2 regions of the Blastococcus sp. SYSU DS0973 genome follow, and region 2 is predicted to be linked to the other one. Evidence: riboswitches for the same ligand, from Rfam matches in the RefSeq annotation. Region 2 holds a riboswitch; the other holds the start of a gene.
The links. A riboswitch is a leader RNA that binds a small molecule or an ion and turns the genes downstream of it on or off. The one in region 2 is predicted to bind S-adenosylmethionine.
Positions count from the first base shown of each region.

Region 1 (15,742 bases), on a different contig from region 2:
ACCCGCCACACCGACGGCTGCACGTTCCGCAGGAGCAGCTCGATGCCCCGCTGCTGGCACCACCGCCGGACGGCGATCAGCACCGATAGGCCTCCCGAGCCGATCGAGGGCACCCCGCCCAGGTCGAGTTCGAGCACGGTGCAGCCGGCCAGCGGGCGCGCGGCGACGAACGCCTCCAGCCGCGGAGCGGTGACCAGGTCGATGTCGCCCTCGACCACCACGAGCGCGTGCCCGCCGGCGGTCTCCCACTCCAGCCGCAGCGCGGCCGGCTCGGGCGGCTGCGACACCCACCACGGCCGGCGCCGTCCGGGCGGCCTCGCCAGCCGCCGCGCCCCGTCCCACTCGTGCGCCCGCACCATGTCCGTTCCCCCACCTGCCGACGGCCCGACCCCCCGTCGTCCGGACCGTAGGCAGCCCGCCCCGGCGATACAACGGATTCCGGTACGGCATCGACCGGTGTGCCACACGGCGGGCGCGCTGTCACGCGTCGTCATCGGGCGATCCGCCTCCGTCCGCCCGCCCCGGCCCGGATACCCGGCGCACACGGGAGACAGCGGCCCGGCGAGACTCGCGGTCATGGACGTGCCCGAGGCCCTCTACCTGCCCGACGGCGACGGCTTCACCGCGACCGCCCTCACCATCGGCCCGTGGGACGCCGGACACCAGCACGCCGGGCCGCCGGCCGCGCTGCTGCTGCGCGCGGCCGAGCAGGCGAGCGGGATCGCGGGCGGCCAGACCGTGCGCATGGCCTACGACATCCTCGGGCCGGTGCCGGTCGGCCCGGTACGGGTGACCACGTCGGTGGTTCGCCCGGGCCGCCGGATCGAGCTGGTCGAGGCGGTGCTCGACAGCGGCGACGGCCGTCCGCTCATGCGCCTGTCGGCCTGGCGGATGCGGTCCCGTGACGACGCCGCTCCGGCGACCGCGCAGCCGCACCCCGCGCCGGCCGGACCGGAGGAGAGCCGGGCCGAGCGCGCGGCGTTCTTCACCACCGAGATCGCCTACCACCGGGCCCTGGACTGGCGGTTCGCCGCCGGGACGTTCAACGGCCCGGGGCCCGCGACCGCGTGGACCCGGCCGGAGTGCACGCTGGTCGCCGGGGAGCCGATGACCCCGCTGCAGCACCTGCTGGTCATGACCGACGCCGCCAGCGGCATCTCCGCGAACCTGGACTGGACGCAGGCCACGTTCGCCAACGTGGACCTGTCCGTGGCGCTGCACCGCCCGCCGCGGGGCGAGTGGCTCGGCATGGACGCCACCACGGTGCACGGCGGAACTGGAGGGGCGCAGTGCCTCGCCGTCCTCTTCGACGCCGCCGGGCCGATCGGCCGGTCCACCCAGTCGTTGTTCGTGGAGCCCCGCCCGCCGGCGTGAGTCATCTCTCCGTGCTGCTGCGGCGCAGGTCAGCGGCCCGTCGCGCGGCCGCGACCGCGGTACCGGCCGGGACCGGTTGGCATCGACGGGCACCGGTGCGCACTGTGGAAGGATCGTCTTCCCCACGATCGGAGCCTGCTACCCGTGGACGCGTTGAGAGAGCTGCTGGACTGGCTGTCCGGGCGGGGTCTCGAGGTCGTGTTGATCATCCTCGGCTCGGTGCTGCTCACCCGGTTCGTGGCCTGGGCCGGAACGCGGATCACCGACCGGATCGACCGCAACTCCACCGGCGGCGACGCGCTGGTCCGCTCCGAGGCGGCCAAGCACCGGCACTCGCTCACCCAGGTGCTCACCTGGGCGGCGATCGTGCTCATCTACTCGATCGCGGTCTTCTTCGTCCTGGACCGGCTCGGGGTTCCGGTCACCGGCCTCGTCGCGCCGGCCACGGTGCTCGGCGTCGGCCTGGGGTTCGGCGCCCAGCGCATCGTCGGTGACGTGCTCGCCGGGTTCTTCATCATCACCGAGCGGCAGTACGGGTTCGGCGACGTCGTCTCCATCCAGGTCCTCGGCGGTGGCGACCCCGCCACCGGAACGGTGGAGGACGTCACGCTGCGGGTGACCCGGGTGCGCTCGCCCGACGGCGAGGTCGTCACGGTCCCCAACGGGCAGATCGTCAAGGTCGTCAACCTGTCCCGCGACTGGGCCCGCGCCGTCGTGGACGTGCCGGTGCCGACGAGCGTCGACGTCAACCGCGCCAACGAGATCCTGCGCCAGGTCGGCCGGGACGCGTTCCGCGACCCGGCGATGCGCCCGCTCCTGCTCGACCCACCCACCGTCATGGGCGTGGAGACCCTCGGCCTGGACGAGGTGAACGTGCGCGTCGTCGCCCGCACCCTGCCGGGCAAGCAGTTCGAGGTGGGCCGCGACCTGCGCGCCCGGGTGGTGCAGGCGTTCCGCAGCCAGGGCATGCAGGTGCCGCAGCCGACCACCAGCGCGCCGTCCGGCGACGGCGCCACGACGGTGCAGGAGGGAGTCCGATGAGCAGCCCCGACCACGGCCGGGCCGGCGACGGCGTCCCCGGCGAGCCCACGGTGAGCACCGCCCCCGCCACCACCGGCACCGCGGCGCCCGACGTCGTCCCCGCCCACCGCTGGTGGTCGTCGATCCCGCGGCACCTCGGACGGGCCCGCACCTCCACCGTGGTGCTGGTCGTGCTGTTCCTCTCGATCGGCGCGCTCTACCTCAACGTGCGTCCGCCGGCTCCGGGAACGCCGGCCTCCCGTGAGGAGACCGTCGAGCAGACCGAGCCTGCGGAGATTGAGCCGACCGGGACCGCGCCCGCGGAGACGACCACCGAGCCCGTGCCGACGACCGAACCGTCGGGGCCGACCACCCGGTCGAGCACCCCGACCACCACCGGCTCGCCGTCCCCGGGCACCAGCGCCACCCCGACGGCTCCGGGGGCCACCGAGCCGGTGCCCACGGGCGGATCGGCCGGGCCGGGCGACGAGGCCTCGCCGGAGTCGCCGACCGACTGAGCGCCGGAAACCCGGTGTTTCACGTGGGACATCGCCTCGCCGGTCGGGGTCACCAGCCCACAGCACCCGGGCGGTGTGCAGGTGAGGAGGTCGACGTCCTAGGATCACGTCGGCTCCTGAGAGGCAGCGCGAAGCACCTGGCTGGCTGCCCGGCAACCTCTACTCCGTCCGAGGTGCTCCAGGGGAAGAGCCGGCCGGAAGGCGCCCGCCTCCGGCAAACGACGGAGCTCCCGTGCGCCGCGGGTCTCCGCGAGCGAGAGGAGACGGCGCATGAGCGACCCCGCGAGCTGGAGCTTCGAGACCCGGCAGATCCACGCCGGCACGAGCCCCGACCCCACGACCGGCGCCCGCGCGCTGCCGATCTACGCGACCACCGCGTACCAGTTCCGCGACACGCAGCACGCCGCGGACCTGTTCGCCCTGGCCGAGATGGGCAACATCTACACCCGGATCATGAACCCGACGCAGGACGCGCTGGAGCAGCGCGTGGCGTCGCTGGAGGGCGGCGTCGCCGCGCTCGCCGTCGCCTCGGGCCAGGCCGCCGAGACGCTGGCCATCCTCAACGTGGCCGAGGCCGGCGACCACGTCGTCGCGTCGGCCTCGCTCTACGGCGGCACTTACAACCTGCTGCACCACTCGCTGCCCAAGATGGGCATCACGGTCTCCTTCGTCGAGGACCCCGACGACCCGGAGAACTGGCAGTCGCTCGTCCAGGAGAACACCCGGGCGTTCTTCGCCGAGTCGATCGGGAACCCGAAGGGCGACATCCTCGACATCGAGAGCGTCGCCGGCGTCGCTCACCGGAACGGGGTGCCGCTGATCGTCGACAACACCATCGCGACGCCGTACCTGATCCGCCCGCTCGAGTTCGGCGCCGACGTCGTCGTCCACTCGGCCACCAAGTACCTGGGCGGGCACGGCACGGTGATCGCCGGCCTGATCGTCGACGGCGGCAGGTTCGACTGGACCGGCGGCCGGCACCCGATGTTCACCACGGCCGACCCGACCTACCACGGCGTGGTCTACGCCGACCTGGGGGCGCCGGCCTTCGCGCTCAAGGCGCGGGTGCAGCTGCTGCGCGACCTGGGCCCGGCGGTCTCCCCGTTCAACGCCTTCCTGGTGGTGCAGGGCATCGAGACGCTGTCGCTGCGCATGGAGCGGCACGTGAGCAACGCCCAGCGAGTGGCCGAGTTCCTCGAGGCCCACGACTCGGTCGAGCGGGTCAACTACCCGGGGCTGACCTCCTCGCCGTGGCACGCCGCCCAGCAGAAGTACGCGCCGAAGGGCGCCGGCGCCGTCCTCACCTTCGAGCTGCACGGCGGCGTCGAGGCCGGCAAGCGGTTCGTGGAGGCGCTGGAGCTGCACAGCCACGTGGCCAACATCGGCGACGTGCGCAGCCTGGTGATCCACCCGGCGTCGACGACGCACTCGCAGCTCACCCCGGAGGAGCAGCTCACCACCGGTGTGACGCCGGGCCTGGTGCGCCTGGCCGTGGGGCTGGAGGGCATCGAGGACATCCTGGCCGACCTCGAGGCGGGCTTCCGCGCCGCCAAGGGCGCCTGAGCGATGGGCGGGTGGGTCGAGGGGGACCCGGTCGGCGACCGGCACTTCCTCGACCTGCCCGCCCCGTTCCCGCTGGAGCGCGGAGGGACCCTCCCGGCCGTGCGGATCGCGTACGAGACCTGGGGAACGCTCGCGCCCGGCGGGGACAACGCCGTCCTGGTCGCGCACGCGCTCACCGGCGACAGCCACGTGGTGGGCCCGGCCGGACCGGGACACCCGACGGCCGGCTGGTGGAGCGGCATCGTCGGGCCGGGGGCGGCCCTGGACACCGACCGCTTCTTCGTCGTCTGCGCGAACGTCCTGGGCGGGTGCCAGGGCACGACCGGGCCGTCGTCGGCCGCGCCGGACGGCCACCGCTGGGGCTCGCGCTTCCCCGAGGTGACCGTGGGCGACCAGGTGCGCGCCGAGGGCGCGCTGGCCGACGCCCTGGGCATCGCGCGCTGGGCCGCCGTGGCCGGCGGGTCCATGGGCGGCATGCGGGCCCTGGAGTGGGCCGTGGCCGAGCCCGACCGGGTCGGCGCGCTGTTCTTCCTGGCCTCCGGCGCCGTGGCCTCGGCCGACCAGATCGGCACGCAGACGACCCAGCAGGCCGCCGTCCGGGCCGACGCGCGCTGGGCGGGCGGGAACTACCCGCTCGACGCCCCGCCGGTGGACGGCCTCGGGATCGCCCGGCGGATCGCCCACCTCACCTACCGCAGCGGGCTGGAGCTGGAGGCGCGCTTCGCCGCCCGCGTGCAGGCCGACGGCCGCTACGCCGTCGCGTCCTACCTGGACCACCACGCCGGCAAGCTGGCCCGCCGGTTCGACCCCGGCAGCTACGTGGTGCTCACCGAGGCCATGAACAGCTGGGACGTCGGCCGCGGCCGCGGCGGGGTCGAGGCGGCGCTGTCCCGGGTGACCGCCCGCGCGCTGGTGGCCGGTGTGGACACCGACCGGCTCTACCCGCTCGACCAGCAACGCCGGGTGGCCGACGCGCTGGGCGTGCCGCTGCGGGTCATCCCCTCGCCGTACGGGCACGACGGCTTCCTCATCGAGACCGGCGCCGTCGGGGCGCTGCTGGCCGAGCTGCTGGGTGCGGCGTGAACGCCGAGGAGCACGCGGACCTGGCCGCCCAGGTGGCCCGCGCCCGCGAGTGATCCCGGCGTCTGCGGGTGGAGCTCCGGCGTCGGCGACGGGACGCCGGCCCTGACCTCGGCGCGCTCCGCGCCGCGATCGCCCCCTCGCCGGGTGAGCCGCCCGGCCGGCGGTTAGCGTCGCGGCCGTGAGCCTCGACGTCGCCGCGCTGCGCGCCTCCTTTCCGTCGCTGGCCAGCGGCACCGCCCACTTCGACGGTCCGGGCGGTACCCAGGTACCGGCCGCGGTCGGCCGGGCGGTGGCCGCGGCCCTCACCGCCCCGGTCAGCAATCGGGGAGCGGTGACCGCCGCCGAGCGGTTCGCCGACGAGACGGTGCTCGGGGCGCGGGCGGCGATGGGCGACCTGCTCGGCACCGACCCCGCCGGCGTCGTCTTCGGCCGGAGCACCACCCAGCTCGTCTTCGACCTGGCCCGCACGCTGTCGGCCGGCTGGGGTCCGGGCGACGAGGTCGTCGTCACCCGGCTGGATCACGACGCGAACATCCGGCCCTGGGTGCTGGCCGCCGCCGCGGTCGGCGCCACGGTGCGGTGGGTGGGCTTCGACCCGGCGACCGGCGAGCTGACCGCCGACGACGTCGCCGCGGCGCTCACCGACCGGACCCGGCTGGTCGCGGTGACCGGAGCGTCCAACCTGATCGGCACCCGGCCACCCCTGGCCGCCATCGCCGAGCAGGTGCACGCGGCCGGCGCGCTGCTGGTCGCCGACGGCGTGCACCTGACCGCGCACGCCCCGGTCGACGTCCAGGCTCTCGGGGCCGACGTCTTCCTCTGCTCGCCGTACAAGTTCCTCGGCCCGCACTGCGGCGTCCTGGCGGCCGACCCCGCGTTCCTGGCGACGCTGCGGCCGGCCAAGCTGCTGCCGTCGACGGATGCGGTGCCGGAGCGCTTCGAGCTGGGCACGCTGCCCTACGAGCTGCTGGCCGGGACCACGGCGGCGGTGGACTTCCTGGCCGACCTCGGGGGCACCGGGACGCGCCGGGAGCGGCTCCTCGCGGCGATGGCCGCGATCGAGGAGCACGAGGACCGGCTCCGCGAGCGCCTGGAAGCCGGGCTGGCCGAGCTGCCCGGCGTCCGGCTGTGGTCACGGGCGGCGCACCGCACCCCGACCCTGCTGCTCACCTTCGACGGGCGGGACGCCGCCGACGCCTACCGGTTCCTCGCCGCCCGCGGCGTCAACGCACCGGCCGGGCACTTCTACGCCATCGAGGCCAGCCGGTGGCTCGGGCTCGGCGACACCGGGGGCCTCCGGGCCGGGCTGGCGCCCTACAGCGACGCCGACGACGTCGACCGGCTGCTCGACGGGCTGCGGGGGTGGCTGGCCGGCTGACGCTCAGCCCAGCCGCTGCACCCGGCGGGCGGACTTCAGGCGGTCGGTGTAGCTGATCGCGTTGCCCTGGATGTGCAGCTGGTCGTCGTCGGTCGCCTCGCGCATCACCTTCGCGGGTACGCCGGCGATGAGCGAGCGGGGCGGGAAGACCTTGCCCTGGGTCACGACGGCGCCGGCGGCCACGATGGAGCCGGAGCCGATGTGCGCGCCGTTCATCACGATGCTGCCCATGCCGACGAGCACGTCGTCGTCGATGCGCGCGCCGTGCAGCACCACCCGGTGCCCCACCGAGACCCGCTCGCCCACCACCAGGGGGAACCCCTCGTCGGAGTGCAGCGTGCAGCCGTCCTGGATGTTGGAGTCGGCGCCGATCTCGATGACCTCGGCGTCGGCCCGGGCCACCGCGCCGTACCAGATGCTCGACCGCGGGCCCATGGTCACCGCCCCCACCACGACGGCCGTGGGCGCCACGAACGCCTCGTCGTCGATGTGCGGGGAGCCGAACTCCAGGGCGCCGATGAAGTTGTCCGCCATACCGCCACCCCAGCACAAGCCGCTGCCCTCCGGCCAGCCGGGGCGGTCCGGGCGCGGGCGTTCTCGGCCACCCGGGTCAGATCAGGCCGTGCGCGTGCACCGCCTCGGCCACCTGCAGGAAGCCGGCCACGTTGGCGCCGAGCACCAGGTCACCGGGGGACCCGTACTCCTCGGCGGTCTCGTGGCAGCGGGTGTGGATGTCGCGCATGATCTCGGCCAGCCGGGCCTCGCTGTGCTCGAAGGTCCAGCGGTCGCGGGAGGCGTTCTGCTGCATCTCCAGCGCGGAGGTGGCCACGCCGCCGGCGTTGGCGGCCTTGCCGGGGGCGAACGCGATCCCCGCCTCGCGGAGGACCTTCACCGCCGACGGGGTGGCGGGCATGTTCGCGCCTTCGACCACGTAGCGGCACCCGTTGCGGGCGAGGACGCCGGCGGCGTCGCCGTCGAGCTCGTTCTGGGTCGCGCTGGGGATGGCGACGTCACAGGGGACGTCCCAGATGCTCCCGCCCGGCACGAAGGTGGCCGACGGCACCCGCTCGGCGTAGCTGTCGATCCGGGCGCGCTCGACCTCCTTCACCTGCTTGAGGACATCGAGATCGATGCCCTTCTCGTCGACGACGTAGCCGCTGGAGTCCGAGCAGGCGACGACGGTCCCACCGAGCTGGTGCACCTTCTCGATGCCGTAGACCGCGACGTTCCCCGACCCGCTGACCACGACCCGCGTCCCGTCGAAGGAGTGCCCGCGCGCGGTCATCATCGCCTCGGCGAAGTAGGCCGCGCCGTAGCCGGTGGCCTCGGTGCGGACCAGCGCCCCGCCCCAGCCCAGGCCCTTGCCGGTGAGGACGCCGGACTCGTACCGGTTGGTGATCCGCTTGTACTGGCCGAACAGGTAGCCGATCTCCCGCCCCCCGACGCCGATGTCGCCGGCCGGCACGTCGGTGTACTCCCCGAGGTGCCGGTAGAGCTCGGTCATGAACGACTGGCAGAACCGCATGGTCTCCGCGTCGGAGCGACCCTTGGGGTCGAAGTCGGAGCCGCCCTTCCCGCCGCCGATCGGCATGCCGGTGAGCGCGTTCTTGAAGATCTGCTCGAAACCCAGGAACTTGACGATGCCCAGGTTCACCGACGGGTGGAAGCGCAGCCCGCCCTTGTAGGGCCCCAGCGCGGAGTTGAACTCCACGCGGAAGCCGCGGTTGATCTGCACCTGGCCGCGGTCGTCCTGCCACGGCACCCGGAAGATGATCTGCCGCTCGGGCTCGCAGATCCGCTCCACCGTCTTCATCTCGGAGTACTCGCTGTGCCGGTCCAGGACGACGGCCAGCGACTCCAGCACCTCGCGGACCGCCTGGTGGAACTCGGTCTCACCGGGGTTGCGGTGCAGCACCTCGTCGTAGATCGCCTGGACCGTCTCCGGAACCTCGCCACTCACCACGTGCCCCTCTCGCGCCGATCGCTCCTCCTGCGCAACGTACGTCGGTCGCGGGACATCGGCGGGACGAGGCCGGGTGGATCCCCGGATGTCACACCCGGCCGCCACCATGCCGGCCATGCCGGAGCCGACCACGCCACGGCACCCGGCCTCTCCGTGCCCATCGCCGAGAAGGGCTCCGGCGTGCCGTCGGCTCGACCTGGCGTCAGCCGGTGGGGCGGACGCCGAACCGGAAGCCGCCCTGGTCGACCGATGTGACCGACAGCGGCGTCCCGTAGGTCCGGGCGTGCACGATCATCCCGTCGCCGATGTAGAGGGCCACGTGGCTGATCGGCGAGTAGTAGAAGACCAGGTCGCCCGGCCGGAGCTCTGACCGGGAGAGCTGCGGGCCCATCTTCGACTGGCCGCTGCTGGTGCGCGGCAGCGTGATGCCGGCGGCCGCGTAGGCGTAGGACGTCAGCCCGGAGCAGTCGAACGCGTCCGGGCCGGTGGCGCCCGACCGGTACGGGGAGCCGACCTTCGACAGCGCGACCCCGATCGCGGTCGCCGCCGGGCTGCCCGTCGCGACCGGCAGCTCCGCCACCGACGGCGTCGCCAGCTTCGGGCCGGCGACGAGGGTGGAGACCCGGTCCTGCTCCGCCGCCGAGAGCTGATCGTAGTTCGACCGGTACTCGGCGGCCCGTCGCTCGACCTCCGCGTGCTGGGCCTGCAGCTCGGTGAGGCCCGCCTGCGCGGTGGCGGCGGCCTGGTCGGCCGTGGCCTGCGCCTCCTCCGCGGCGGCGCGCGCCGCGGCGACCTGCGTGATGACCGAGTTGGTGTGCGCGGCGATCATGTCCAGCGTCGTCATCTGCTGGACGAGGTCCTCGGCGGACTCGCTGGTGAGGAAGGCGGCCACCCGGGACTGCGTCTTCTCCGTGAAGCTGCTCTGCACGATGGCCCGGATCTGCGGCTCGTGCACCGCCAGGGCGTCCCGCGCGGTCTGGGCGTGAGCAGCGGCCACCTCGGCGGTCCGCTGCTGGGCGGCGACGATCTCCTCGGCTTCGTGGACCTGGGCCTCGATGGTGGTCAGCTGCTGCGCTGCCTTCGCCATCAGCGAGGCGGCCTCGGCCACCGAGCCCGGCTCGGCGCTCGCCGTCGTCGTCATCGCCGGGGAGAGAACCGCCGTCGCGGCCGCCACGAGCGCGGCGCCCACCGCGAGGACGGCGCGCGAGCGGCGACGGGTGGTCGAGCGCTGCGACTGCACCGGAGCCTCCGATCACCTGCGCCGGGCCCGGGGAAGGGGCCGCAACCATGCGCGTCAGCACGGAACGTAGGGACCCCGTATCCGCAGGTAGTGGGTGGCGCGCGGGGGTGGACGCCCGGGGTCGCCCCGCCCGTCACACGAGCACCGGGGGCAGTCACCCGTCACGCGCGGACGGGGCTCCGGTCAGCGACGACGGGGGCCGGCGGCGGTGCCGTCGGGCAGCCGGTCGGACGCGAGCGGCACCAGCAGGTCGGCGACCGCGCCGGTGACGAACGAGTAGACGGCCTTGTGGGTGACATCGACGACCTGGTCGCGGCGGGACCACGTCCAGGGCGGGGCGCCGACGCCGGTGGCGTTCTCCAGCGTCTGGTCGGTGGCGAGCCGGATCGAGGTGTGCCAGGCGGACGCGCGCCAGCCCCGCAGCCCCGAGGCGGCCCAGATCCCGCGGAGGGCGCCGACAGCGGCGCCGGTGCCCCAGTGCATGAGGTGGTTGCGCGCCAGCGGGCGGGCGGACTCAGGCAGCCGCCGGCCGGTCACGAGCGCGGTGATCGTGCGCGCGGGCACATAGCTGTCCGGCCGCTGGGTGACGGCCTGCTCGGCCTTCTCCCCCAGGGTCATCACGGCGACGCCGGCGAGGCCGGCCAGTGCGCCCCGCAGGGCGGCGCGTCCCAACATGGGAGCGGACCTACCCGACCGGGGGCTGCGGACACCTCGCCGGCGGCCACCCGTGACGAAGGGTGGTGCCCTCTCAGCCGGCGAGCGGCTCCTGGACCTCCAGGCCGTCGACGACCGAGAAGTCGCGCAGGATCGCGGTGAGCTCCTCGGCGGTCCACGGCTCGCAGCAGTCGCAGCCGCCGTCGCGGAAGCTGGCCAGGCCGATCGACCCACCGGCCTGGTCCTCGGCGATGGCGAGGTGGCCGGCGGACGGGGAACGGTGGCAGGCGCAGGCCGCGGCGCAGAGACCGAGGCCCCAGCCGGAGATGACGACGGTGTACCCGTCGTCGCGGACCTTGCCCACCTGGAAGACGGATGGCTTGCGACTCCGGCTCACGGAGCCCTCCCCTCGACAGCCCCGTGGGAGCGGGGCCTGCGTACGACTTGTGGAAGTTCTCGAGCTACGTGAGGTGTCGGCAGAATCGGGTCTGGGGTGAACCCCTCGATCAGCTCAACTTCCGGTACCGAGCGTAATTCCGTCAGTACTGTTGGTCGCCGTCAGTTTCCGCCAGCCCTGCCGCGATCCACTTGTGAGAACTACGCGGTCGTCGTTCGACTCGCCGGGCTCAGCTGGCCGGACTGACGCTGCTCATGTTGAAGTCGGGCACCCGGAGCGTCGGCATCGCCGTACGGGTGAACCAGTCGTTCCACTCGCGCGGGAGGGTGCGCTCGGTGACCCCGGCCTGCACCGCCCGGCCGAGCAGGTCGACCGGGGACTCGTTGAACCGGAAGTTGTTCACCGCGCCGGTCACCTCACCGCCCTCCACCACGAAGACGCCGTCGCGGGTGAGGCCGGTGAGCAGCAGGGTCTGCGGATCCACCTCGCGGATGTACCAGAGCGTCGTCAGCAGCAGCCCCCGGTCGGTGGCCGCGACCATCTCCTCCTGGGTGGCGACCGCGCCCGGTTCCTCGAGGATGAGGTTGTCGACGGCGACCGTGGCCGGCGCCGTCGTCCTCAGCGCCCAGGCCCGCGGGCGGATCAGGTTGGTGAGGACGCCGGCGGAGATCCAGTCGACCGCCGGGGCGGCCAGGCCGTTGTCGAAGACCGACGCCGACCCCGACGACGCCCCGACCACCTGGAACGGCGCGGCCTCGAGCCCGGGCGCGTGCGGATCGCTGCGCAGGGTCAGCGGAAGCGCGGCCAGCCGTTCCCCGGTGCGGTTGCCCCCGCCGGCCCGGGCGAAGACGTTGCGCCCCTCGTCGGCGTCGCGCGCCTCCATCGTCCAGTAGAGGTAGATCATCAGGTCGGCGACCGCCGAGGGCGGCAGCAGCGTCTCGTAGCGGCCGGCCGGCAGGTCCACCTGGCGGCGCGACCAGACCATCTTCCGCTGCACCTCCGCCGCCAGCTCGTCCACCGAGACGTCGGTGAAGTCGCGGGTGCCGGTGCCGGCCCACACCGAGCGGCCGAAATCCGGCGTCTTGCCGTTGAGCTCCACCCGGCCCGTCGGCTGGTCGTGCCGCAGCCGCAGGCCGGTGGAGCTGCCCAGGTAGGTGGTGCGCATGCTGTGCTCGGCGAAGCCGAAGAGCAGTTCCTCGCGGTCCCGCGCCTCGCCGAATGCCTGGCCGAGGGCGGGAGCGAACTCGGCGAAGACGTCGATGGAGGTCTCGGCCGGGTCGGCGTCCCAGTCGCCGGCGCCCGGCGGGGGGTCGGAGACCAGCGGCATGGCGTCCTCGGCGGGCCCCGCGTCGCGGGCGGCGCGCTCGCTGGCCGCCACGAGCTCGGCGACGTCCGGCGTCCCCGAGCGGCTGACCGTGCCCGCCGCCATGCCCGCCCCGCCGTCGACGAAGGAGATGACGACGACCTGGCGCGAGCGCATGGCACCGTTCGTGGTGAGGCTGTTGCCCGCCCACCGCAGGTTCGCCTCGGAGCCCTCGGCCACGACGGTGACCTGCCCGTCCGCGGTGGAGGCGGCCAGCGCCCGCTCGACGACGTCCTGCGGACGCTGGTAGCGGCTCATCGCCCGGCCTCCTCGACGGTGTTCAGCACCGACACGTCCTCGAACAGGGCTGTCGGGCAGCCGTGGCTGACCGCCGCCGTCTGCCCCGGCTGGGCCTTGCCGCAGTTGAACGCGCCACCGAGGACGTAGGTCTGCGGGCCGCCGACGACGCTCATCGACCCCCAGAAATCCGTCGTCGTGGCCTGGTAGGCCACGTCGCGGAGCTGCCCGGCCAGGCGGCCGTTCTCGATCCGGTAGAAGCGTTGCCCGGTGAACTGGAAGTTGTAGCGCTGCATGTCGATCGACCAGCTCTTGTCACCGACGACGTAGATGCCGCGCTCCACCCCACCGATGATCGCCTGCGTCGACGGGCCGTCGGGAGCCGGCTGCAGCGAGACGTTGGCCATCCGCTGCACCGGCACGTGCCCCGGCGAGTCGGCGAAGGCGCAGCCGTTGGACCGGTCCATGCCCCGCAGCCGGGCCATGTTCCGGTCGACCTGGTAGCCCACGAGGACGCCGTCCCTGACGATGTCCCACTGCTGCCCGGCGACGCCCTCGTCGTCCCAGCCGACGGTGGACAGCCCGTGCAGCGCGGTGCGGTCCCCGGTCACGTTCATCTGCGGTGAGCCGTACTGCAGCGTGCCGAGCTTGTCGGGCGTGGCGAAGGAGGTGCCGGCGTACGCGGCCTCGTAGCCCAGCGCCCGGTCCAGCTCGGTGGCGTGCCCGACCGACTCGTGGATGGTGAGCCACAGGTTGGACGGGTCGATCACCAGGTCGTACCGCCCGGCCTGCACCGAGGCAGCCTTGGTCTTCTCCCGCAGCAGCTCGGGGATCTCGGCGAGCTCGGCGCGCCAGTCCCAGCCGGTGCCGGTGAGGTACTCCCAGCCGCGCCCGGCCGGCGGGGCCAGCGTGCGCATGCTCTCGAACGAGCCGGTGGCCCGGTCGACGGTGAGCGCGGTGAGGCTGGGGTGGGTGCGCACCCGCTGCTGGCGGGTCCGGGTGCCGGCGGTGTCGGCGTAGTACTTCTGCTCCTTCACCAGCATGCACGCGGTCTGCACGTGCTCGACGCCGTCGGCGGCCAGCAGCTGCTCCGACAGCTCGGTCAGCAGCGCCGTCTTGTCGGCGTCCGGAACCGAGAACGGGTCGACGTCGTAGGCGGAGACGTACGTGGCGTCGGGGTACACCCGCTCGGGCGCGAGCTCGATCCGGTCGGAGTTGAGCGCCGCGGCCACCCGGGCGACCGCGACGGCCTCCTCGGCGAGCCGGACGGCCTCGGCGGCGGTGAGGACGACGCCGGCGGCGAACCCCCAGGTTCCCTCGTGCACCACGCGGACGGCGAGGCCCAGGTCCTCCCCGTCGGCGAACGCCTCGGGGCGGGCGTCGCGGAGGCTGATCGTCTGGGTCCGGATGCGCTCGACGCGGATGTCGGCGTGCTCGCAGCCCAGGTCGACCGCCCGGGTGAGCGCGGCGTCGGTCAGCGCGGACAGCGGGAGCGCGAGGAACGCCTCGTCGATGGCGCGGGGTGCTGGCACGGACCCCTGTCTACCAGCGCGGGGCACGGGTGAGGAGGAATGCTCCGGGTAAGCGCCTGCGCATGGCTCAGTCACCTGGACAGCCCGCGGACGACGTGACCATGACCTTCGGCGGCAACGCGACGATGCTGCTGCGGATCGGCGAATTCACCCTGCTGACCGACCCCAACTTCCTGCACCGGGGCCAGCGCGCGTACCTCGGATACGGGCTGCGGAGCAAGCGGCTGACCGAGCCGGCGCTGCAGCCGACGCAGCTGCCCGAGCTCGACGGGATCCTGCTGTCGCACATGCACGGCGACCACTGGGACCGCGTCGCCACCGAGCAGCTCGCCAAGGAGACGCCCGTCGTCACGACGCCTGAGGCGGCGAGGTGCCTGTCCGACCGGGGGTTCACCGCCACCGCCGACCTGCGCGCGTGGGCGACCCATACGTTCACCCGGGGCGGGGAGACGCTGCGGATCACCTCGGTGCCGGGCGTGCACGGCCCCGGCCCGCTCGCCCGCCTGCTGCCCCAGGTGATGGGCAGCGTGCTGGAGCTGGTGCGCGACGGCGAGGTGAGCTGGCGGGGCTACATCAGCGGCGACACCCTCTACCGGCCGTTCCTGGGCGAGGTGCTGCAGCGGTGCGGCCCGCTCGACGTCGTCATCCCGCACCTCGGCGGCACCAAGGCACTGGGGCTGACCGTCACGATGGACGGCCGCCAGGGCGCCGACCTGGTGGAGCTGCTGAAGCCGCCGGTCACCGTGCCGGTGCACTACGACGACTACGACCGGTTCACCTCCCCGCTGGGCGAGTTCGTCGCCGAGGTCGCCCGCCGCGACCTGCCCGGCACCGTGCGCCCGGCCTACCGCGGCGAGACGATCAGCCTGCGCGCCTGACCGGCCCAGCGCCGGGAGCGCCGGGCCGGTGCACGGCTCAGCCGCGGGCGAGCCGGGCGGCCCGGTCGGCGACGCCGGCGCGCAGGGCGGCGACGTCGACCGTGGTCGACGCGCCGTCGTGCACCACCGCCCGCCCACCCACCCAGACGTCGCGCACGTGCCGGCCCGCGCCGGACCACACCAGGTGGGCCAGCACGTCGGCCGGGTCGCCGACCGGCTCGAAGACCAGGTCCCGGGTGTCGACGTGCACCAGGTCGGCCCGCCGGCCGACGGCCAGCTGCCCGAGGTCGGAACGGCCCAGGGCCTCGGCGGCACCACCGGTGGCCAGCCAGAACGCCTCCGCGGCGGTGAGCGCGGTCGCCGACCGCTCGCGCAGCCGGGCCATCCCCGCGGCCAGCCGCAGGTCGGCGAACAGGTCGAGCGAGTCGTTGGAGGCCGGACCGTCGGTGCCCAGGCCCACCCGGAGGCCCAGGTCGAGCATCGGCCGCACCGGCGCGACCCCGCTGGCCAGCTTCGCGTTGCTCGCCGGGCAGTGGGCGACG
Region 1 covers NZ_JBJHAN010000009.1:83,120-98,861, reverse strand. The annotation lists gene ACI791_RS15070 (STAS domain-containing protein) at 1-359, opposite strand, end outside; gene ACI791_RS15065 (thioesterase family protein) at 577-1,374, shown strand; gene ACI791_RS15060 (mechanosensitive ion channel family protein) at 1,519-2,415, shown strand; gene ACI791_RS15055 (hypothetical protein) at 2,412-2,912, shown strand; SAM riboswitch class IV at 3,025-3,139, shown strand; gene ACI791_RS15050 (bifunctional o-acetylhomoserine/o-acetylserine sulfhydrylase) at 3,183-4,475, shown strand; gene metX (homoserine O-acetyltransferase MetX) at 4,479-5,558, shown strand; gene ACI791_RS15040 (cysteine desulfurase-like protein) at 5,737-6,936, shown strand; gene ACI791_RS15035 (gamma carbonic anhydrase family protein) at 6,940-7,470, opposite strand; gene gdhA (NADP-specific glutamate dehydrogenase) at 7,547-8,896, opposite strand; gene ACI791_RS15025 (NlpC/P60 family protein) at 9,102-10,139, opposite strand; gene ACI791_RS15020 (hypothetical protein) at 10,323-10,814, opposite strand; gene ACI791_RS15015 (hypothetical protein) at 10,888-11,190, opposite strand; gene ACI791_RS15010 (metallopeptidase TldD-related protein) at 11,420-12,811, opposite strand; gene ACI791_RS15005 (TldD/PmbA family protein) at 12,808-14,322, opposite strand; gene ACI791_RS15000 (MBL fold metallo-hydrolase) at 14,385-15,200, shown strand; gene ACI791_RS14995 (amidohydrolase family protein) at 15,238-15,742, opposite strand, start outside.
Region 1: it holds a riboswitch for S-adenosylmethionine, as region 2 does, so the genes downstream of both, ACI791_RS15050 (bifunctional o-acetylhomoserine/o-acetylserine sulfhydrylase) here and thrC (threonine synthase) in region 2, are expected to answer to the same signal.

Region 2 (15,742 bases):
GCGCGAGGGCGAGATGAAGCAGTGGGAGGCCCTGGAGGCCGACGCCCGCTTCGCGCACGTCCTCCACGGCGGGACGGCGCACACCGGCGAGGGCCGCCCCGCGCTCGTGGCGCCCGAGGAGGAGGACTTCCTCGGCATCCCCGGCCTGCTCACCCCGGAGCAGACGGCGTCGCTGCTGGCCAGGCGGGACGACGAGCTGCGGGTGCGGATCGCACAGAGGCACCGGACCGACGGCGACGACTTCATGGTCGTCGAGGACCACCCCGACGAGGACGACTCCGGCCGCTCCTGGCGCGACGCCGCGGAGCTGCGCCGGGAGATCAACCGGCTGGTCAACCGGGTGGCGGCGCGCACCTCGCAGCCGCAGGCCGTGGTGCACACCCAGCTGCGCCAGTCGGTGCCCGGCCCGCCGTCGGCATCGGCGTCGGTCGACGTGCTCCGCGCGCGCCGGGAGCGCCTGCGCACGATGCTCTAGGTGGAGCGACCCTTGCTGGGCGGTGAGGGCGACGGCCTCGTGCGACCGCTCGCCCCGTGCTGCGACGGCAGTCCGGGCATCGGGCGATCAGGCAGTCCTGTCCCCCGCACGGGGTCCGAGCGCCCCTCACGACGATCGGCCGCACCCTGAGGGTGGGCCGATCGGGAAGTGAGGTCCGGACCGGATGACGGCCGCCTCGCGGCGAGATGCACAACGCGGCTCCAGGCCCCCGACCGAGGTCGGGGCGGTAGTCCGTGAAGGCGTAACCAAATGGCACCCGGGGGCACGATGCACCCGGCCCGGACGCCTTCGAGGCTACCCGCGCACCCCGGGCCGACACCCGTCCGGCAGGACTTTTCAGTTCGATCCGCGCTGACCCTGCGTGCGGAGTCGACCGTGGACGCTGACGCGATGACCAGGCCGGCCAGCGGGCTCGGGCAGGCGGTGGTGCACCGGGACGACGTAGCGGTCGGCGGTGGTGAGCATCGTGGTCGAGGCGGGAGACCAGCCGGCCGCCTTCTTCGCGGCGGTCTGCCCAGCCTGGACATCCGCGCCGGTCCGAGGTCCCCCCGCACGCCGGCGCCGCGCCCCGGAAGGCTCCGGCGAGGCGTGCCAGACTCCGGCGCATGGCCGACCTCACCGCCGTCGAGGCCCGCGTGCTGTCCGCCGTCGACGAGCAGTGGGCGGTGGAGCGGCTGAGCGCGATGATCGCCGTCCCGTCGGTCGGCGGGAGCGCCGCCGAGAGCGAGGTGCAGCACCTGCTCGGCGACTGGCTCGACGAGCTCGGCTGCGACGTCGACCGGTGGCCGATCGACCTGGCCGAGGCCGCGAGCGCCCCCCACGCCCCTGGTCAGGAGGTCGTGCGCACCGAGGCGTGGGGCGTCGTAGGAACGACGGGCGGCGAGGGTCTGCCCGCGCTGATCCTCTCCGGCCACACCGACGTCGTCCCGCCCGGTGACCGCGACCTGTGGGCGGGCGACCCCTTCGTCCCCCGGCTCAGCGGCGGCGCCGTGCACGGACGCGGCGCCTGTGACATGAAGGCCGGCGTGGTCGCCTCGCTGGCCGCCGTGCACGCCCTCCGGACGACGAGGGTGCGGCTGGCCCGGCCGCTCGCGCTGCACGGCGTCGTCGGCGAGGAGGACGGCGGCCTCGGCGCCTGGGCGACGCTCCGCCGCGGGCACACCGGTGAGCTGTGCGTGATCCCCGAGCCCACGGCCGGGGCCGTCGTCACCGCGCACGGCGGCGCCCTCACCTTCCGGCTGGAGGTGAGCGGCCACGCCGCGCACGCCGCCATGCGCGACCGCGGCGTCAGCGCCGTGGAGCTCTTCGCCCACGTGCACGCGGCGCTGATCGCCTTCGAGGCCGAGCGGCAGCGCGACGCCGATCCGCGCTTCGGCGAGGCCCGCTTCCCGCACGGCATCTCCATCGGCCGGGTGGAGGCGGGCGACTGGGCCAGCTCCGTCCCGGACCGGCTGGTCGCCGAGGGCCGGTACGGGGTGCGGGTCGGTGAACCCCTGGAGACGGCGAGGGCGGCGCTCGAGGCGCGGCTGGCCGAGGTCTGCGCGGCGCACCCGTGGCTGGCCGCGCACCCGGTGCGGCTGACCTGGACCGGCGGCGCCTTCGCCAGCGGCGAGCTGCCGGCCGGCTCCCCGCTGCTGCCCGCGGTCAGGTCCGCCGTGGTCGACGCCGGCGGCGCCGAGCCGGCCGAGCGCGCCATCGCCGCGGGCACCGACCTGCGGCTGTACGCCGCCGCGGGCATCCCCACGCTGCACTACGGCCCGGGCGACCTGCACCTCGCGCACGGGCCGCTGGAGTCGGTACCCGTGGCCGCCCTGGTCACCGCCGCCCGCGCGTTCGCCCTGCTCGCGCTGCGCACGTGCGGGGTCCTCCGGTGAGCGGCCCGGTCGGCTTCGAGGCCTGGGCCGCGCTGGCCGGCGACTCCCCCACCTCGCGCACCGAGTGGGCCGCCGTCGTCGCCGCGTGGAGCGAGCCGCACCGCCGGTACCACGACCTGGCACACCTCGCGGCGGTCCTCGGCCTGGTCGAGCGGCTGGTCGCCGACGTCCCCGACCCCGACGCCGTGCGGCTGGCCGCCTGGTACCACGACGTGGTCTACGACCCGCGGCGCAGCGACAACGAGCAGACCAGCGCCGACCGCGCCCGCGCGGGACTGCGCGGGCTGGTCCCCGACGAGCGGGTCGAGGAGGTGGTCCGGCTGGTGCTGCTCACCGCCGGCCACGACGTGGCACCGGGCGACGCCGCCGGCGCGGCGCTCTGCGACGCCGACCTGGCGGTGCTGGCCAGCCCGCCGGCGGCCTACGCGGGCTACGCGTCGGCCGTCCGCGCGGAGTACGGGCACCTGGACGACGAGACGTTCACCGCGGGGCGGATCGCCGTGCTGGAGCAGCTGCTCGCGCTGCCCCGGCTGTACCGGCTGCCCGCCGCCGCGGAGTGGGAGCCGCTCGCCCGCGCGAACCTGAGCGCGGAGCTCACCCTGCTGAGGCAGCGGGCCGACGGGGCTTCCGGAGCCTGAGCCCGGCCGCGAGCAGGCGCTGCAGCAGCTCCCGGCACTCGACCGGCTGCGCTCCCGCCGCGACCGCGACGTCGTACAGGTCCTCGGGGATGTCGTAGTGGTCGCCCTGGAAGGCCCGCCGCGGGATGCCCAGCTCCGCCGCGACGAAGGCGTGCAGCTCCTCGTAGCTGACGTCGCTGACCAGGTGGGACCAGCGGCGGCCGCGCCAGGGCCACACCGGGGAGTCGATCAGCACGGCCACGGGAGGCAGTCTGCCGCGCCCCGACTAGCGTCTGCCCGGTGAGCGAAGAGATCCGCTGGGGAGTCGTCGGACCGGGCCGCATCGCGGAGAACGTGGTGCACGACTTCGCGCACGTGCCGGGCGCGCGGGTCGCGGCGGTGGCGTCGCGGTCCCAGGAGCGGGCCGACGCCTTCGCCTCCCGGCACGGCGTGGAGCGGGCGCACGGCTCCTACGCGGCGATCATCGCCGATCCGGACGTCGACGTGCTGTACCTCGCCACCCCGCACCCGCAGCACCACGCGCTCGCGCTGGCCGCGCTGCGCGCCGGCAAGGCGCTGCTGGTGGAGAAGTCGTTCACCGCCACCACCGCCGGCGCCCTCGAGGTCGTGGACCTGGCCCGGGAGACCGGCGTCTTCGCCATGGAGGCCATGTGGACGCGGTTCCAGCCGGCCGTCGTCGCGGTACGCGAGCTCATCGCCGACGGCGCCATCGGGGAGGTGCGCTCCGTGCAGGCCGACCTCGGCGTCGCGCGCGAGTACGACCCCGCCGACCGGCTCTTCGCCATGGAGCTCGGCGGTGGCGCGCTGCTCGACCTGGGCGTCTACGTCGTCTCCTTCGCCCAGATGCTGCTCGGGACGCCGGAGCGTGTCGTCGCCGCCGGTTCGCTGTTCTCCTCGGGGGCCGACGCCGACGCTGCCCTGCTCCTCGACTTCGGCGGCGGCCGCACGGCCTCGCTCACCACCTCGCTGCGCAACGCCCTGCCGGGGCAGGCCCGGGTGTTCGGCACCACCGGCTGGATCGACGTCCTCCCCCGGTTCCACCACCCGGCGACGTTCGTGCTGCACCGCACCGGCACCGAGCCCGAGACGATCACGAAGCCCCCGGCCGGCACCGGGTACGCACACGAGCTGATCGAGGTCACCGACTGCCTGCGGGCGGGCCGGACCGAGAGCGCCGTCATGCCGCTGGCCGACACGCTCGTCGTGCAGGACGTGCTGGGCCAGGCTGGGGAGCAGCTCGGCGTCCGGCACGCCGAGGCGGTCGACGTCCTGTGATCGTCGTGACCGCCGCCGGCGGCTCCACCGGCACCGCCGTCGTCCGTGCCCTGCTGGCGCGCGGGAAGCAGGTGCGCGCCGTCGTCCCCTCGCGCCGGCCGCGCCCGCAGCTGGACGCCCTCGGCGCCGAGGTGGTCGTCGGCGACCTCACCGGCGACCTGTCCGCCGCGTGCGCCGGCGCGGACGCCCTCTACCTGATCTGGCCCAACTTCGACCCGTCGGAGTCCACCGGCGCCCCCGCGGTCCTCACCGCCGCCGCCCGCGTGGGGGTGCGCCGGCTGGTCTACCACTCGGTGCTGCGGCCGCAGGTCCGTGCGATGCCGCACCACGCGGCGAAGGACCTGGTCGAGGAGGCCCTCGACGGCGCCGTCGCGGGGACGGCGGCGCGGTGGCGGGTGCTGCAGCCCTGCGCCTACGCCGACAACCTCGACGGTCAGCTGGCCGGAGCGGCGGAGAGCGGCGAGCTGCGCAGCCCGTGGGGCCTGGAGAAGGCGCAGTCCTTCGTCGACCTGCGCGACGTCGCCGAGGCCGCGGCGGTGCTGCTCACGGCCGACGGGCTGGACAGCGGCACCTTCGAGGCCGTGGGGCCCGAGGAGCTGACCGCACCCGACGTCGCCGACCTGCTGTCCGCCCGCTTGGGGCGCCCCGTCGCCGCGGTCGACGCGCCCGCCGGCGACGACGGCACCTACGCCGGTCACTGCCGCACCGCGATGTTCGACTGGTACCGCGCGCACGGGTTCACCGGCAGCCCGCGGGTGCTCACCGACCTGCTCGGCCGATCACCGCGCACGTTCGCCCAGCACCTGGCCGACGCCCCGACCGGGTAGCGCCCGTCCGGGTGAATCGGGCCGCACCGCTACAGCCGCCCCCACCTGGTGCCGATACCCGTTCGAAGCGCCGCATCCGCGGTTCCCGTTCGGAAGGGATTGCACCCATGGCACTGCTCGAAGGGCTCGCCGCCGTCGTCGCCAAGATCGCCGGTGCCGGCACCGCGGCGCAGGTGGCCACCGGCCTGGGCATCGCGGCCGCGGGGGTGACCGGCGCCGGTGCGGCCGGCGCCCTGCCCGCCCCGGTGCAGGACACCGTCGCCTCCGCCGTGCAGACCGTGACGCCGTTCGACTTCCCCCGGTCCGACGACCTCGCCGTTTCCGCCCGCTCGACCGACGACACCGCCGAGGTCGAGACCGAGACCGAGACCGAGACCGAGGAGCTCACCGAGGTCGAGTCTGGGTCCGGGACCCAGGACGCCACCGAGGTCCAGCCCGAGGAGATCACCGAGGACGGCGGCGAGGACAGCGACCGCCGCGGGCTCGACAACGCCATCGCCCACGCCGACGAGCACGCGCAGAAGGCGCTCGCCGCGGCCCAGGAGCGCCAGGCGGCCCACGCCGCGGAGAAGACCGCGCGTGCGGCCGAGAAGGCGCCGAAGGGCACCGAGAAGGCCGCCCGCGACGCCGACGAGCAGGTCGAGGAGAGCGCCGAGGAAGCCGACGGGGCCGCGGCGGGCGCAGGGCGGGGCAACGGCGAGGGCAACGGCAAGGGCAAGGACAAGGGCTGACCGGAACCGTCAGACCGGGGGGACTTCCACCGGCGCCCAGGCCAGACCGGTCGCCTGGTCGGCCGTGGGCACCCGCGTCGGCGTGCCTCCGGCCCGGCGCACCGCGTCGGCGAACAAGCACGCGTCGATGACCGCGGCGCAGCCCGGGTCGTTGTTGAAGTAGACGAGGACGTCGTCCTCCCCGTACCTGGCGGCCAGCCGGTCGGCCCACCGCTGGAGGGTCTCCGGCCGGTAGCGCCAGTTCTCCAGCCCGGTGTGGAACCTCAGGTATCCCCAGTCGGCGGTGCGCCAGAGCGGGGCGACCGGCTGCTCCATCCGATCGGCCCAGCACAGCGCCGCGCCGTAGCGCTCCAGGAGCGCCCGGATCTCGTCGGTCCACCACGACTCGTGCCGCGGCTCCACGGCCACCCGCGTCCCGCTGGGGAACTGGGCCAGGCAGGTGCGCAGCAGCTCCGGGTCGGCCTTCAGTGTGGGCGGCAGCTGCAGCAGGATCGTGTCCAGCTTGGCCTCCAGACCCGCCGCGCGGCCCATCAGCCGGGCGACCGGTTCCTCCGGCTCGCGCAGCCGCTTGATGTGGGTGAGGAACCGGCTGGCCTTGACCGCCCACCGGAAGTCCGGTGGCGTGCGCTCGCGCCACTTGACGAACGTCTCCCGCTCGGGCAGCCGGTAGAAGGCGTTGTTGCTCTCGACGGTGGCGAAGTGCTCGACGTAGTGCTCGAGCCAAAGCCGCTGCGCCAGCTTCTGCGGGTAGAAGGCGCCGCGCCAGTCGCGGTACTGCCACCCCGACGTCCCGATGATCACCGTCACGCCCGACCGCTACCCCGCGGTGCGCGGGCTGACGCGACGGCAGCCGCCTGCCCCCCGTATTGGGGACAGGTCGCCCCCCTGCGCTCGGCTGCCCGCAGCGGTGCCCGCGGGCCACTGTTCCGTCCACGAGACCGGCCCGCGACCCGATCGCCGGGTACCCGACTGGCACGGTGGGTGCGCTGGAGGCTCCGGAGAACACCGGCCCGTGGGACATCACGATCGACCCGGCGCCCGCGACGGCTCCGACCACCATCTGGATCAAGTCCAGCAACGGAGCGGTCGCCGGTCCCTTCACCGTCGAGATCCGGTGACCCGGTCCTGGATGGGCTGTCACCCCCGCCAGGGGTGAGCCCGCCCGGGACGCACCACAACTGAGCACCCCGAGGGCCCGTCACCAGCCGGTGGCGGGCCCTCGGCCTGCTCCGGACGACGGGGTGGGGTCGGGGCCCGGCCGACGCCCCCGCACGCTCTGGTGACCTCTGTCTCGGCACCCGGGACCACCACGTCGTGGCCCCGGAACGCCGACAGGGGCGGCCCGCTGGAGAGCGGACCGCCCCTGCCGGGCAGTGCTGGTACTACGAGGGGGCCGGACTCAGAAGTCCATGCCGCCCATGCCATCGCTGTTCGGCATGGCCGGAGCGTTCTTCTCCGGCTTGTCGGCGATGACGGCCTCGGTGGTGAGGAAGAGCGCCGCGATGGAGGCGGCGTTCTGCAGCGCCGAGCGGGTCACCTTGGCGGGGTCGATGATCCCGGCCGCGACCAGGTCCACGTACTCGCCGGTGGCGGCGTTGAGGCCCCAGCCGGTCTCCGAGTTGCGCACCTTCTCCGCCACGACGCCGCCCTCGAGGCCGGCGTTGATGGCGATCTGCTTCAGCGGGGCCTCGAGCGCGACGCGCACGATGTTGGCACCGGTCGCCTCGTCACCCTCGAGCTCGAGCTTGTCGAACGCGACGGCCGTGGCCTGCGCGAGAGCGACGCCACCACCGGCGACGATGCCCTCCTCGACGGCGGCCTTGGCGTTGCGCACCGCGTCCTCGATGCGGTGCTTGCGCTCCTTGAGCTCCACCTCGGTCGCGGCGCCGGCCTTGATGACGGCGACGCCACCGGCCAGCTTGGCCAGGCGCTCCTGCAGCTTCTCGCGGTCGTAGTCGGAGTCCGACCGCTCGATCTCGCTGCGGATCTGGTTGACCCGCCCCTGGATCTGGTCGGTGTCCCCGGCACCCTCGACGATCGTCGTCTCGTCCTTGGTGACGACGACCTTGCGGGCGCGGCCGAGGAGCTCGATACCGGCGGTGTCGAGCTTGAGGCCGACCTCCTCGCTGATGACCTGGCCACCGGTGAGGATGGCGATGTCGCCCAGCATGGCCTTGCGGCGGTCACCGAAGCCCGGGGCCTTGACGGCAACGGACTTGAAGGTGCCACGGATCTTGTTCACGACCAGGGTCGCCAGGGCCTCGCCCTCGACGTCCTCGGCGATGATGGCCAGCGGCTTGCCCGACTGCATGACCTTCTCCAGCAGCGGGAGCAGGTCCTTGACCGAGCTGATCTTGCCGTTGACGACGAGCACGTACGGGTCGTCGAGGACGGCCTCCATGCGCTCGGCGTCGGTGACGAAGTAGGGCGAGATGTAGCCCTTGTCGAAGCGCATGCCCTCGGTGAGCTCGAGCTCGAGCCCGAAGGTGTTGCTCTCCTCGACGGTGATGACGCCTTCCTTGCCCACCTTGTCCATCGCCTCGGCGATGAGCTCACCGATGGCGGGGTCGGCGGCGGAGATCGACGCGGTGGCGGCGATCTGCTCCTTGGTCTCGACGTCCTTGGCCGTGGAGAGGAGGTACTCGGTGACCGAGGCGACGGCCTTCTCGATGCCCTTCTTGAGGGCCATCGGGTTGGCGCCGGCGGCGACGTTGCGCAGACCCTCGCGCACGAGCGCCTGGGCGAGCACGGTGGCGGTGGTGGTGCCGTCACCCGCGACGTCGTCGGTCTTCTTCGCGACCTCCTTGACGAGCTCGGCCCCGATCTTCTCCCACGGGTCCTCGAGCTCGATCTCCTTGGCGATGCTCACACCGTCGTTGGTGATCGTGGGGGCGCCCCACTTCTTCTCCAGCACGACGTTCCGGCCCTTGGGGCCGAGGGTCACCTTGACGGCGTCGGCGAGGGTGTTCATGCCCCGCTCGAGGCCGCGGCGCGCCTCTTCCTCGAAGGCGATCATCTTGGCCATGTGGTGGTGTCCTCCATGCATCGATCGCTGCACGGCCGGGTTCGGCGCCCGCGACGGACGACACCAGCGACGTGGACGCTCCGTCGGCCCACGGACCGGTGCCTCACCGTTCCGACCTGATTGGCACTCAGGAGCCCCGAGTGCCAGAAACGAGTCTGGCACTCCACCTTGGCGAGTGCAAGAACGGGGGGTCGGCCGGCCTCCCTGCGGGTGGCCTGACGTGCACGGAGGCCCGGCTCCCCGAGCGGGGAACCGGGCCTCACGGGTGGTGCGGTGCGTCGTCCGGAGGACGACAGGTCACGCAGAGCGGACGGCGTCGGCCTGCGGCCCCTTCGACCCCTGGACGACCTCGAACTCGACGCGCTGACCCTCGTCGAGGCTCTTGTACCCGTCCATCTGGATGGCCGAGTAGTGGACGAAGACGTCCTGGCCGCCGTCGACGGCGATGAAGCCGAAGCCCTTCTCGGCGTTGAACCACTTCACGGTGCCCTGTGCCACGTGTGCTCCCACGTTCGTGCGTGCGGACGGCTCCTCCGGATCGGGGAACCGGGTCCACCTCTTCCGCCCGCTCGAACACGAACATGGAACTGGATCCGCGCGAGAAGGTACATCAGGAAAGGCCTGGTCGCGGTCATCTTCGCCCGATCGATACCGGCCCCGTCCCGGGCGCCGCCCGGACCCTCCGACGGATGCGGAGGGCGGCGTCCTCTCTCAGTCGATGAGGCCTGCGGCCCGCACCGACTTCAGGGACGGCTCGACGCGGTGCGTCGGACCGACGACCGGCTCCAGCGGGTCGAGGGTCTTCAGGCCCTCGCCGGTGTTGAGGACGACGGTCTCCTTGGCCGGGTCCAGGAGCCCGCCCTCGACGAGCTTCCGCAGCACCGCGACGGTCACGCCGCCGGCGGTCTCGGCGAAGACCCCGGTGGTGCGGGCGAGGTCGCGGATCCCCTGGACGATCTCGTCGTCGCCGACGCGGGCCACGGCACCGCCGGTGCGCCGGATGGCGTCCAGCGCGTACGGGCCGTCGGCCGGGTTGCCGATGTTGAGCGACTTGGCGATGCCGGTGGGCTTCACCGGCTTTACGACGTCCCAGCCGTTGTCGAAGGCGGTGGCGATCGGGTCGCAGCCGGCCGACTGGGCGCCGAAGATCGTCCACTCCGTGGCCTCGACGATGCCGGCGGCGGTGAGCTCCCGGAAGGCCTTGTCGACCTTGGTGAGCAGCGAGCCGGACGCCATCGGGATGACGACCTGCGCCGGGATCCGCCAGCCGAGCTGCTCGGCGATCTCGTAGCCCATCGTCTTGGAGCCCTCGGCGTAGTAGGGCCGGACGTTCTGGTTGACGAAAGCTGTGTCCTCGAACTCGTCGGTCTCGGCGAGCTCGCTGGTCAGCCGGTTGACGTCGTCGTAGGAGCCGTCGACGGCGACCAGCGTCTGGCCGTAGACCGCCGACTGCACGACCTTGCCCGGCTCGAGGTCGGCCGGGATGAAGACGAAGGACGGCAGCCCCACCCGGGCGGCGTGCGCGGCCACGGAGTTCGCCAGGTTGCCGGTGGAGGCGGCGGCGATCTTCTTGTAGCCCAGGCCCTTGGCGGCGGTCGCCGCGAGGCTGACCACCCGGTCCTTGAACGAGTGGGTGGGGTTGGCCGAGTCGTCCTTCACCCAGAGTCCGCCGGTCAGGCCCAGCTCGGCGGCCAGCCGGTCGGCACGCACCAGCGGGGTCATGCCCGGGTCGAGGGACACGCGCTCGGCGGGATCCTGGCCCACGGGCAGCAGGGCGACGTACCGCCAGATGTTCTGCGGGCCGGCCTCGATCTGCTCACGGGTGACCGCGCGCATCAGCTCGGGGTCGTAGTCGACCTCCAGCGGGCCGAAGCACTCGGCGCAGGCGTGCTCGGCGATCAGCCCGAAGGTGGCGCCGCAGTTGCGGCAGACCAGCCCGCGGGCCGGACACGGCGGGGTGGGGCCGCCTGCCGACGAGTCGGCCTGAACGGAACCGGGAGCGGTGAGAGTCATGCGACGACTACCTCCTCATCTTCCCCGCAGCGGGCCGTCGAGCCGCGCGGGACGGAATTGGCACCTCCCGCCGCGCTGCTCCATGAGATCGCTGCGCGGACGGCGGTTGCCGGGGCTTCATCGGGCCGTGTCCCTCTGCCCCTCTGGATGAGTGAACGATCCGAAGCATACCCGCGGGCGGTACGGCACCTCGCGGCGGACAGGATGAGGGCGTGACAGCGCGCATCGTCTACACCGATCTCGACGGCACCATGGTCGGCCCACGCGGCTCCTTCTGGCACACCGCCGGCCGGGAGCTGACCGACGGCCCGGCCGGCGCCCTGCTCGACCTGCACCGCGCCGGGGTGGCGTTGGTGCTGGTCAGCGGCCGGACCTACGAGCAGGTGGTGGAGGCCGCGCGCATCTTCGCCGCCGACGGCGCCATCGCGGAGCTCGGCGCCACCATCGGTTGGGGCTCCGGGCGGCACACCCACCGGCTGCGCGGCGAGCTGCCGGCCGGCTACGGCGACCGCACGCCGATGGACGTGATGGCCGAGCTCGGCGTGGTCGAGGACCTCGTCGCCGCGCACCCCGGCCGGCTGGAGTGGCACGCCCCCTGGCACGCGACCCACCACACCGACGCGCTGCTGCGCGGCCGGGTGGATCCGCTCGCCGTCGACGCCTGGCTGGCCGAACGCGGGGCGGGGTGGCTGACGCTCAAGGACAACGGGGCCATCCCCGCGTCGTCCCGGTTCGGCCTCCACGACGACCCGGCGCCGCCGCGGGTCTACCACCTGATGCCGCGCGGCATCTCCAAGGGGGCGGCGATCGCCTGGGACCTGGAGCGCCGGGGCCTGTTCCCCGACGACGCCGTGGCGATCGGCGACAGCCTCAGCGACCTGGACATGGCCCCCGCCGTGGGCCGGCTGTGGATCACCGCGAACGGCGGGGCGGTCGACGGGATGGCCGCGGCGCTGGCCGCGGTCCCCAACGCCTCGGTGACCGCCGCCGCCATGGGCGAGGGCTGGGCCCAGGCGGTGCGCCAGAGCCTGTGAGCCGGCGTTCTGTGCACGAACGGTCGCCTCGGGCAGTCTGGGACGACCGTTCGTGCACGAACTGCTGTCAGCTGGTCACGTCTCTGCGGGCGAAGTGGCGGAACCCGAGCGCCGTGAAGACGGCGATGTAGACCAGCGACTGGATCACGCCGCGGAACAGGTCGCCGTCGTCGACCGGCGTCTGCAGCAGGTCGGTCCAGGCGAACTCCTCCGCCGTCGGGAACCAGTCGCGGATCGACCCGAGCTGCTCCACCTGGTCGAGGATGGCGAAGACGAACATGGTGAACACCGCGCCACCGACCGCCGCCAGCGGTGCGTCGGTGATCGTGGAGAACCAGAACGCCAGCGCGCCGACGACGAGCAGGTGGACGGCGAGGTAGCCGAGCATCCCGGCCAGCCGCAGCATGCCCTCGCCCTGGTCGATCCCCACACCGACCGGCGTCCTGATGTCGTCGAAGCCGAACGCGATCCCGCCGGCGACCACCGCGACCGCGGCGAGCGTGACCAGCGCCGCGACCGACTGCACCAGCGCGGCCAGCCACTTCTGCCGGAGCAGCCGCATCCGGGGGATCGGCGTGGCCAGTGCGTACCGCAGCGAGCCCCACTGCGCCTCGACGGCGACGGTATCGCCGAAGAACAGCGCGTAGACCACGACGAGGAAGAAGCTGGTCGTCGCGAACAGCACGAACAGGGTGAAGTTCAGCCCGCTCGCCGTCGCGACGTCGACCAGGTTGATCCGGCTGTTCTCCGCCGCCTCCTCGCTCGCGCCCAGCTGCAGTGCCGCGATGAGCACCAGCGGCAGCGCGATCATGAGGGCGAAGACACCGAGGGTGCGGCGGCGCTTGAACTGCCGCCGCAGCTCCACCGACAGCCGCAGCGTGCGCTCCGGCCGGTAACCGGCGACCGCGCCGGTCGGCTGCACGTGGTCGGTCGTGGTCATCAGCTCTCCCCCACCAGGGCCAGGAAGGCGTCCTCGAGCCGCCGTCGCGGCGTGAACTGCTCGACGGCGATGCCGACCGACACCAGCGCCTGCAGCACGTCGGCGCGGCGGGCGCCGTCCAGCTCGGCGACCAGGCCGTCGTCGCCGCGCGCGGCGGTGACCCCGGGCAGCGACGAGAGGACGGCGATCGCCCGGTCGGTGTCGGCGTCGTCGGCCAGGCCGACGAGCACCGAGCCTCCGGCGCCGACGATCTCCTCCACCGTGCCCTGCGCGATCTTCTGCCCCTTGGCCATGACCACCACGTGGCTGCAGGTCTGCTCGATCTCGCTGAGCAGGTGGCTGGAGACGATCACGGTGCGCCCGGTGGCGGCGTAGGAGCGCAGCACGTCGCGCATCGCGTGGATCTGCGGCGGGTCGAGCCCGTTGGTCGGTTCGTCGAGCACGAGCAGATCGGGCAGCCCGAGCATCGCCTGGGCGATCGCGACCCGCTGGCGCATGCCTTGGCTGTACCGGCGCACCGGCCGGTCGATGGCCGCGCCGAGGCCGGCGACCGCGAGGGCCTCGTCCATGTGCGCGTCCTCGGCCGGCCGGCCGGTGGCGGCCCAGTAGAGGCTGAGGTTGTCCCGGCCCGACAGGTGCGGCTGCAGGCCGGTGCCCTCCACGAAGGAGCCGAGCCGGGACAGCACCGGGGCGCCGGCACCGGCGGCGTGCCCGAAGACGCTGATCCGCCCCTCGGTCGGCCGGATGAGTCCCATCAGCATGCGCAGCGACGTGGTCTTGCCGGCACCGTTGGGCCCGAGCAGGCCGAGCACCTGGCCGCGCCGCACCTCGAACGACAGGTCGCGCACGGCGACGAAGCCGTCCTTGTAGGCCTTGGTCACGCCGGTGAACCGCAGCGGGACGTCCTCGCCGTCCGGCTCCACCTGCGAGGTCTGCCGGCGCCGCCGGCTCCCCCACCAGCGGGCGGCCAGCCAGCCGAGCAGACCCAGACCGGTGACGACGGCGAGCAGCACCCACCAGCGCGAGGTGCCGCCGGTCGACTCGCTCCGGCCGCTGACCTCGGGCGCCGCGAGCTGCGTCTCGCCCGCGGCCACGCCGTTCGCGGCGCCGGCCGAGGCCAGGCCGACGGAGTAGACGGCCGCCTCGTCGGGCAGCGCGAAGGCCTGGTCGGTGGAGGACACCAGCACCCGCATCCGGTGGCCGGCCTCGAAGCGGTGCACGATCCCCGGCAGCGTGACGCCCACCCGCGTCGGGGCAGTCGGATCGGTGGAGAGGCCGGTGAGCGCGAGGGGCGCGACCAGGCCACCGGGCAGCGTGGTGGCGCCGTCGGGACCGACGTCGTAGAGCTTGGCGAACAGCGTCGCCGAGCCGCTGGGCGAGGCGACCACGAGGTCGACGGTCGAGGCGCCGACGACCTCGACGGCCTCCTCCAGCGGAGCGCTGTCGAAGGCGGCGTACTGGCCGGGGATCTCCGCGGTCGACCCGCCCAGGGCGGAGGTCAGCGCACCGAGCCCCGGCACGGTGGTGAGGGCGGCCGGCGTGCCACCGGCCGGGGTGACGACCGGCTGCACGGGCCCGGAGACGGTCACCGACCGGCGGGTGGCCGGCTCCGCGCCGTCCAGCCCGGGGTAGGCCTCCGCGGCGACGGTCTGGCCGCCGCCCTGGACCCGGCCGGTCGTGGCGCCCAGCCCGGTGGGCGCCGGGAACTCGAAGCCCGTGCCGGGGTCCTCGCCCTGTCCCCGCAGGTGCCAGTCGAACCAGCCGGCGATCTGGTCACGCAGCTCCTGCCTCTGCCGGTCCGACGAGGACGCGTCGTGGCCGCCGGCGAACCAGACCACCTTGACGGGGGTCCTGTCCGCGGCGATGCCGCGCGCGTTCGCGTCGGCCTGGCCGAGGCCGAAGAGCGAGTCCTGGGTGCCCTGCACCAGCAGCGTCGGCACGTCGATGCGGTCGAGCACGCCGTCGGGGCTGCTGCGGTCGAGCACTGCGGCCACCTCCGGCGTGAGCGTGCCCGAGGCCGCGGCCGTCTGGTACGCCTCGCACACCTCGACCCGGAACCGGCCGCAGGTGAGCAGCAGCCCGGCGGCCTCCGGGTTCTCGGCGGCCTGCTCGAGCAGCGCGGGCGGGAGGGCGCCGAGGGAGGCACCGCCGGCCGCCCCGCCGGCGCCACCGAGCGCGTCCAGCAGGCCGCCCGAGGAGGAGCCGATGCCGAAGAACAGCCCGGACCACAGCCGCTTGTAGACACCGGCCGCCTCCGTCTGGGGGACCGCGGCCACCGTGTCGGCCGGCGTCTCGCCGGTCTGCGACGGGAAGAGCGCGGTGGTCAGGGAGTTCCAGGTGATCTGCGGCGCGATGGCGTCGACCCGCTGGTCGTAGGCGGCGCCGAGCAGGGCGAGCGCACCGCCGTAGGACCCGCCGGCCACCCCCACCCGCGGGTCGCCGTCGGCGTCGAGCTCGACCTCCTCGCGCTCGGCCAGGAGGTCGAGCAGCGTGGAGAGGTCGGCGATCTCGTAGCGCGGGTCGTTGAGCCCGATCCGGCCGGTGCTCTCCCCGAACCCGCGAGCCGAGTACGTGAGGACGACGTAGCCGCGCCCGGCCAGGTCGGTGGCGTCGTCGGCGACCGACCGCTTGCTGCCGCCGAAGCCGTGCGCGAGCACGATCGCGGGAGCCGGGTCGTCGGTGTCCGGGAGGTAGAGGGTGGTGTCGAGCTCGACGGCGTCCTCCCCGGAGCCCGACGGCACCCGGGCCACCTCGGTGCTGACCTCCGCGGCCGCCGCCGGGGGCGCGAGCACGACCAGACCGGTCGGCAGGGCGAGGGCGAGCAGGGCGGCGGCCGAGGCGCGCGCTGCGGAGCGCGGGCGGGGACGCACGAGCCCGCGGAGGGAGCGC
Region 2 covers NZ_JBJHAN010000002.1:199,017-214,758, forward strand. The annotation lists gene ACI791_RS04760 (DEAD/DEAH box helicase) at 1-475, shown strand, start outside; gene ACI791_RS04765 (ArgE/DapE family deacylase) at 1,102-2,370, shown strand; gene ACI791_RS04770 (HD domain-containing protein) at 2,367-3,008, shown strand; gene ACI791_RS04775 (DUF4031 domain-containing protein) at 2,965-3,249, opposite strand; gene ACI791_RS04780 (Gfo/Idh/MocA family protein) at 3,288-4,283, shown strand; gene ACI791_RS04785 (SDR family oxidoreductase) at 4,280-5,110, shown strand; gene ACI791_RS04790 (hypothetical protein) at 5,218-5,841, shown strand; gene ACI791_RS04795 (DUF72 domain-containing protein) at 5,851-6,648, opposite strand; gene ACI791_RS04800 (hypothetical protein) at 6,819-6,959, shown strand; gene groL (chaperonin GroEL) at 7,241-8,866, opposite strand; gene ACI791_RS04810 (cold-shock protein) at 9,164-9,364, opposite strand; gene thrC (threonine synthase) at 9,578-10,879, opposite strand; SAM riboswitch class I at 10,892-11,033, opposite strand; gene ACI791_RS04820 (HAD family hydrolase) at 11,092-11,913, shown strand; gene ACI791_RS04825 (ABC transporter permease) at 11,981-12,853, opposite strand; gene ACI791_RS04830 (alpha/beta fold hydrolase) at 12,853-15,723, opposite strand.